One region of the Isoptericola sp. NPDC057191 genome, then DNA from elsewhere that is predicted to be linked to it. Evidence: riboswitches for the same ligand, from Rfam matches in the RefSeq annotation. Region 1 holds a riboswitch; the other holds the start of a gene.
The links. A riboswitch is a leader RNA that binds a small molecule or an ion and turns the genes downstream of it on or off. The one in region 1 is predicted to bind ZMP and ZTP.
Positions count from the first base shown of each region.

Region 2: another riboswitch for ZMP and ZTP. It lies ahead of purH (bifunctional phosphoribosylaminoimidazolecarboxamide formyltransferase/IMP cyclohydrolase); the one in region 1 lies ahead of glyA (serine hydroxymethyltransferase).

Region 1 covers NZ_JBHUWC010000251.1:108-4,227, forward strand. The annotation lists gene ACFT55_RS19230 (bifunctional 5,10-methylenetetrahydrofolate dehydrogenase/5,10-methenyltetrahydrofolate cyclohydrolase) at 1-832, opposite strand, end outside; gene glyA (serine hydroxymethyltransferase) at 829-2,112, opposite strand; ZMP/ZTP riboswitch at 2,194-2,281, opposite strand; gene ACFT55_RS19240 (ABC transporter substrate-binding protein) at 2,798-4,120, shown strand, end outside.
Region 2 covers NZ_JBHUWC010000274.1:64-3,551, forward strand. The annotation lists gene ACFT55_RS19640 (SDR family NAD(P)-dependent oxidoreductase) at 8-1,048, opposite strand; gene ACFT55_RS19645 (TetR/AcrR family transcriptional regulator) at 1,127-1,699, shown strand; ZMP/ZTP riboswitch at 1,727-1,814, shown strand; gene purH (bifunctional phosphoribosylaminoimidazolecarboxamide formyltransferase/IMP cyclohydrolase) at 1,850-3,472, shown strand.

The sequences.
Region 1 (4,120 bases):
CGACCGCGTTCCGGAACAGCATGGCGATCGTCGTCGGGCCGACGCCGCCGACGCGCGGCGTGATCGCCCCGGCGACCTCTGCGCACGACTCGTCCACGTCCGGCAGCAGCCGGCGACCCTCGTAGCGGACGCCACCGCCGACGACGGTCACTCCCGGCGAGAGGTGCTCGGGCTGCAGGATGCCCGGGACGCCGGCGGCCGCGATGACGATCTCCGCGCGCCGCGTGTACTCGGGCCAGTCCGGGACGCCCGTGTGCACGACCGTGACCGCGGCGTTCGCCGTCGGGCGCTTCTGCGAGAGCAGCAGCGCCAGCGGACGGCCGAGCGTCGTCCCGCGCCCGAGGATGCACACCTCGCGCCCCGCGACCGGGATCTCGTAGTGCGCGAGCAGGGCCTCGATGCCGGCCGGCGTGGCCGGCACGGGTCCGGGCATGCCCAGCGCGAGCCGGCCCATGTTCACGGGGTGCAGCCCGTCGACGTCCTTGTCCGGGTCCAGCGCGAGCATGGCCGCGTCGAAGTCGATCTGCGGCGGCGCGGGATTCTGGATGAGGACCGAGTCGACGTCGTCGGCGTCGTTCATCTCCCGCACCGCCGCGAGGACGTCCGCCTGGGTGGCGTCCTGCGGCAGGTGGATGTGCGGGGAGGTGAACCCGAGCTCGGTCGCCTTGTCCATCTTCATCCGGATGTAGCCGGCGCTCGCCGAGTCGTCCCCGACGAGGATCGTGCCCAGGCCGGGCCGGTGCCCGGCGGCGACGAGCGCGTCGATCCGCGGCCCGAGGTCCTCGAAGACGGCCTCGGCGACCGGCTTGCCCGGCAGCAGCCGCGCGGTCACTGGGACAGCCCGGGATAGAGCGGGAAGTCGGCCGTGAGCTTCGCGACGCGTGCGGCGAGGGCGTCGACGTCGGCGGAGGCGCCGTCGCGCAGGGCGACGGCGATGATGTCCGCGACCTCGGTGAACTCGGCGTCGCCGAACCCGCGGGTGGCGAGCGCGGGGGTGCCGATCCGCAGGCCCGAGGTCACGCGCGGCGGGCGCGGGTCGAACGGCACGGCGTTCCGGTTCACGGTGATGCCGGCGTCGTGCAGGAGGTCCTCCGCCTGCTGGCCGTCGAGCGACGAGTGCCGCAGGTCCACCAGCACCAGGTGCACGTCCGTGCCGCCGGTGAGGACGGAGACGCCCTGCTCCGCGACGTCCGCCTGGGACAGACGCTCGGCGATGATCCGCGCGCCGCGCAGCGTGCGCTCCTGGCGGTCCTTGAAGGCGTCCGTGCCCGCGACCTTGAACGCCACGGCCTTGGCCGCGATCACGTGCATGAGCGGGCCGCCCTGCTGACCCGGGAACACGGCCGAGTTGATCTTCTTGGCGTGCTCCTCCTTGCTCAGGATGAAGCCGGAGCGGGGGCCACCGATGGTCTTGTGCACCGTGGAGCTGACGACGTCGGCGTGAGGCACGGGGCTGGGGTGCAGCCCGGCGGCCACCAGGCCGGCGAAGTGCGCCATGTCCACCCACAGCTTGGCGCCGACCTCGTCCGCGACCTCGCGGAACGCGGCGAAGTCGAGCTGGCGCGGGTACGCGGACCAGCCGGCGATGATGACGTCCGGGCGGTGCTCGAGGGCACGCTTGCGCACCTCGTCCATCTCGATGCGGTACGACTGCGGGTCCACGCCGTAGGCGCCGACGTCGTACAGCTTGCCGGAGAAGTTGATCTTCATGCCGTGCGTGAGGTGGCCGCCGTGCGCCAGCTCCAGGCCGAGGATCTTGTCGCCGGCGTTGATGAGGGCGTGCAGCACGGCCGCGTTGGCCTGCGCGCCGGAGTGCGGCTGCACGTTGGCGGCCTCGGCGCCGAACAGGTCCTTGGCGCGGGCGATCGCGAGGTTCTCCGCGATGTCGACCTGCTCGCAGCCGCCGTAGTAGCGGCGGCCGGGGTAGCCCTCGGCGTACTTGTTCGTCAGGACGGAGCCCTGCGCCTGCAGCACGGCACGCGGGACGAAGTTCTCGCTGGCGATCATCTCGAGGGTGTCGCGCTGGCGGGCCAGCTCCCCGTCGAGGACGGCCGCGATCTCCGGGTCGAGCTCGGCCAGGGGCGCGTTGAACGTGGGGTCGGGAGTGCTCATCAGGCGTTCTCCTGCTGTGTCGGACGGCGGTCGGACGGGCCTGGCTCCCCGTCAGGGTGCCGGACCATCATGTCAATCGAGCGACCGGGCCCAGGCGAACGACCCGTCGTCTGCACAGCGCGTCGCTCCCCGGTGGTGATCCACCTGTACGCCAGTCGCGACCCTCGCGATCCTAGCCGATCCGATCGGCCCGGTCCCCTGCCGACCGCGAGGGAGTCGGACTCCCGCCGAGGTAGTTCCACCCTCGCCGAGGTAGTCGCGAACCTGCCGAGGTAGTCGGACCCGCGCCGAGGTAGTCCCGAACCTGCCGAGGTAGTCGAGAGCTCGGCGAGGTAGCGCGGGATACCAGGTTCCGCGAACTACCTCGGCACGGTCTGAACTACCTCGGCACGACCCCGGACTACCTCGCCGAGGCCTGAACTACCTCGGCATGGTCTGAACTACCTCGGCACGGTCTGAACTACCTCGGCGCGGTGTGGACTACGTCGGCGCGGGCCGGGCGGCCGCGGTCCTGTGCCATGTCGGTCCTGTGCCATGTTCATCGTTGCAGACGCGTGACCTGGGCCACTTGACCCCGACGCGCGAGGCGTGCCACATTGGGCGCCGTCGATGGCTCTTCATCGATGTAAACGCACCGGGGCGACGCCGCGCCGGACGCGTCCCGGATCTCCGAGAGGACCCCGTGATGAGGAAGTCACGCCTGATCGCCGGCATCGTCACAGCCGTGGTGGCCGCCGGTACCGTCACCGCCTGCAGCTCCGGCAGCGGGAGCGGCTCCGACGACGACACGCTCACCTTCATGTTCCGTGGTGGCGACGACGAGAAGAAGGCCTACCAGGAGGCCATCGACCGGTTCACCGAGGACACCGGCGTCAAGGTGAAGATGATCGTCACCTCCGCGGACCAGTACGCGCAGAAGCTCCAGGCCGCCGTCGCGGGCAACAAGGTCCCCGACGTGTTCTACATCGAGCAGGCCAGCCTGCAGTCCTACGTCAGCTCCGGCGTCCTCATGGACATCACGGACGAGGTCGCCGACCAGGGCGTGGACCTGGACAACGTCTGGCCCTACGGCGTCGACTCCTACCGGTTCGACGGGAAGACCCAGGGCACCCCGGACGGCAAGCTGTACGGCCTGCCCAAGGACATCGGCCCGTTCGCGTTCGGCTACAACGCCGACATGCTGAAGAAGGCCGGCATCGACCGTCCCGACCCGGACAAGCCCCTGACCTGGGACGAGTGGCTCAAGATCTGCCAGAAGCTCACCCAGGACACCGACGGCGACGGCAAGACCGACCAGTGGGGCACCGGCCTCAACGTGCAGTGGAACTCGCAGTCCTTCGTGTGGAGCAACGGCGGCGACTGGACCAACCCCGACCACACCCAGGTCACCGTCGACACCCCCGAGTTCGCCGAGGCGATCCAGTTCATCGCCGACCTCACCACCAAGTACGGCGTCACGCCGAACCCCGAGCAGGCGCAGACCCTCGACACCTACCAGCGCTTCATGGCCGGCGAGATCGGGTTCTTCCCCGTCGGGCCGTGGGACATGAGCGTCTACAACGACCTCGACTTCGAGTACGACCTCATGCCCTGGCCCGTCGGCAAGACCGGCAAGCCGGCGACGTGGGTCGGCTCGCTCGGCATCGGCGTCTCGAACACGACCGACCTGCCCGAGGACGCCGTGAAGCTGGCCACCTACCTGTCCACGGACGAGGCCGCGCAGCAGACGCTGGTCGACGCCAACGTCCAGATCCCGAACCGCATCGACACGGCGAAGACGTGGGCGGCCGAGGCGGACGAGGACGACACGCTCAAGCCCAAGAACCGCCAGGAGTTCCTCGACATCGCCGAGGACTACGGGCGGGAGATGCCGGCGTCGTTCACCTACGGCGCCGAGTGGTACGACGAGCTGTGGGTCGGCATCCAGCCCGTGCTCGACGGCAAGCAGACCGCCGCCGACTACCTCGCCGAGGTGCAGCCGCGCATGCAGGACCTGCTCGACCAGTCG
Region 2 (3,488 bases), on a different contig from region 1:
CGGTCGGTCAGACCGCCGACCAGCCGCCGTCCGACGCGAGGATCGCGCCGTTGAGGTTCACGGCGTCCGTCGACAGCAGGAACGTGATGGACGCGGCCAGGTGCTCCGCCGTCGCGATCCCGGGGATGTTGCCCATGAACCGGCCCAGGCGCGCGCCGCCGAACTCGGCCTGGCCGGGCACCTGGATGCCGGTCGCCACGCCGCCGGGCGCGACGGCGTTCACCTGCACGCCCGTGCCGGCGTACATCACGGCGGACGACTTGGTCAGGCCGACGACGGCGTGCTTCGAGGCTGTGTACGCGGCGCCCGCGGCCGACCCGCGCAGCCCCGCCTCCGAGGCGACGTTGACGATCCGGCCCCGGCCCGCGGCGAGCATCCCGGGCAGGACGGCGCGCATGAGGCGCATCGTGCCGTCGACGTTCACCCGCATCACCCGCTCCCACATCGCGTCGGTGAGCTCGTGCACCGCGCCCATGTCGTCCATGATCCCGGCGACGTTCGCGAGCGCGTCGACCCGGTCGCCCGCCGCGCGCACGATCTCCTCGACCGACGCGGCGGACGTGATGTCGCCCGCGACGGTCACGACCTCCGCGTCCGGCAGGGTCGCGGCGAGCTCGTCGAGCTTCTCCTTCGCCAGGTCGACGGCGACCACGCGGCCGCCCTCGCGCGCCACGCGGGCGGCGACCGCCCGGCCGATGCCGGACGCGGCACCCGTGACGACGACGGTCTGGCCGGTGAAGCGGCCGGGGGTGACCTGCTCGGTCCACGGGGCCGGCGCGGACGTGGCACCCGCCGTGCTCCCGGACGCGGTGCCTGGCGCGTCGGCGTCGTCGGGCGCCTGCTCGCGGTAGGCGGCGACGAGGCTGTCGACCATCTCGGCCGGGAACTGGCCGTTCGACAGGGCGACGAGCTGCTCCAGGGGCAGGCTGCGCGCCGGGGCGAGCGCCTCTGCGGAGGCGCCGGCCTGCTCGAGGACGGCGCCGAGGATGCGGCCTCCGACGGGGTGGTCGAGCCACTCGCCGACGGTCGAGGATGCGGACAGGGCCATGGTGCTCTCCTTGATGGCGGTCCCCCGGAGGGGGTTTCAGGTAACCGGACAATGTTGTCCGGTTGATAGTCTATTCCCGTGCCCACCGAACGGAGCAACCCTCGCCCTGCCGCCAGGAGCAACCCCGGGCCCGCGGCCGCCGCACGCAACCGGGCCGCGCTCCTGAGGGCGGCGCACGCGGTCTTCGCCGAGTCCGGCACCGCCGCCCCGCTGAGCTCCGTCGCCCGCCGCGCCGAGGTCGGGCAGGGCAGCCTCTACCGGCACTTCCCGGACCGCGTCGCCCTCGTGGCCGCCGTCGTCGAGGAGAACGTCGCCGAGCTGGAGGCCGCCTCCGCCGACGGCGCCGCCCTGCCCCGCCTGCTCGGGCTCGTGACCCGGCACGCCATCGAGTCCGTGGGCGTCGTCGACCTGCTGGCCGAGGACCGGCCCGGCCGCATGCTCGAGCTGCGCGACCGCGTGGCCGCGGTGCTCGCCGCCCACCACGAGGCGGCGCTCGCGGCGGGTCAGGTGCCCCAGGACGTCGGGGTGGACGACCTCATGCTCGGGGTCGAGCTCGTGGCCGGCGCGCTCACGCGGAGGCCGGCCGGGGAGCGCGCGGCGATGGCCGAGCGCGCCTGGCGCCTGCTCGGGATCGAGGTCGCGCTGCCGTGACCCGGCCCGGCGGCGTTCGGTAGACTCGGCCTCGGCCGTGACTGGCGAGGGTGGGTCACCACCGGGGAGCGGCCGACGTGTCCCGTCATGCGCGCCGCCCGCCTGGGTGCGAGGGTCTTTCCGCGAGAACCCGCACCGAGGAGAAGACACATGTCCGGAGCACCGTCCGCCCCCGACGTCCAGCTCGCCGACGACGCACAGCGCCCCGTGCGGCGCGCGCTGCTGAGCGTCTACGACAAGACCGGCCTCGTCGAGCTGGCCACCGCCCTGCACGCCGCCGGCGTCGAGCTCGTCTCGACCGGCTCGACCGCCGGGAAGATCGCCGACGCCGGCATCCCCGTGACCCGCGTCGAGGAGCTCACCGGCTTCCCCGAGTGCCTCGAGGGCCGCGTGAAGACGCTGCACCCGCGCGTGCACGCCGGCATCCTGGCCGACACCCGCAAGGCCGACCACCTCGCCCAGCTCGCCGACCTCGGCATCGAGACCTTCGAGCTGGTCGTCGTGAACCTCTACCCGTTCGCGGCGACGGTCGCGTCGGGCGCGGGCCCGGACGACGTCGTCGAGCAGATCGACATCGGCGGCCCGTCCATGGTCCGCGCCGCGGCCAAGAACCACCCGAGCGTCGCGGTCGTCGTCGACCCGGCCCGCTACGACGACGTCGTCGCGGCCGTGCAGGGCGGCGGCTTCACGTTCGCGCAGCGCAAGCGGCTCGCCGCCGCGGCGTTCGCCCACACCGCGCAGTACGACGTCGCGGTCTCCTCCTGGTTCGCGAGCTCCTACGCGCCCGACGAGGTCGCGGTCGAGTCGCACCTGCCCGACGTCGCGGGCGCCGCCTTCGAGCGCGCCGCGGTGCTGCGCTACGGCGAGAACCCGCACCAGAAGGCCGCCCTGTACACGCGGACCGACGGTGCGACCGGGCTCGCCCAGGCCACGCAGCTGCACGGCAAGGCGATGAGCTACAACAACTACGTCGACGCCGACGCCGCGTGGCGCGCCGCCCACGACCACGAGGGCCCGGCCGTCGCGATCATCAAGCACGCCAACCCGTGCGGCATCGCCGTCGGAGCCGACGTCGCCCAGGCGCACGCGCGCGCGCACGCGACGGACCCCGTGTCGGCGTACGGCGGCGTGATCGCGGCGAACCGCGTCGTCACGAAGGCCGCGGCCGAGCAGATCGCCCCGGTGTTCACCGAGGTGCTCGTGGCGCCCGGCTTCGAGCCCGAGGCCCTCGAGATCCTCCAGGCCAAGAAGAACCTGCGCCTGCTCGTGGTCGACACCCCGCCGCGCGCCGCTGCGGAGAACCGCCCGATCTCCGGCGGCATGCTCGTCCAGGAGGTCGACCGGTTCCAGGCCGAGGGCGACGACCCCGCCTCCTGGACCCTCGCCGCGGGCGAGGCTGCCGACGAGGCCACGCTGGCGGACCTCGCCTTCGCGTGGAAGGCCGTGCGCGCCGCGAAGTCGAACGCCATCCTGCTCGCCGCGGACGGCGCCGCCGTCGGCATCGGCATGGGTCAGGTCAACCGCGTCGACTCCTGCCGTCTGTCCGTCGAGCGCGCCAACACGCTGGCCGAGGGGCAGGAGCGGGCGCGCGGCGCGGTCGCCGCGTCCGACGCGTTCTTCCCGTTCGCCGACGGCCTGCAGGTGCTGCTCGACGCCGGCGTGCGCGCGGTCGTGCAGCCGGGCGGGTCCATCCGCGACGCCGAGGTGATCGAGGCGGCCCAGGCCGCCGGCGTCACGATGTACCTCACCGGGACGCGCCACTTCGCGCACTGACCCGCACCGGGCCGCA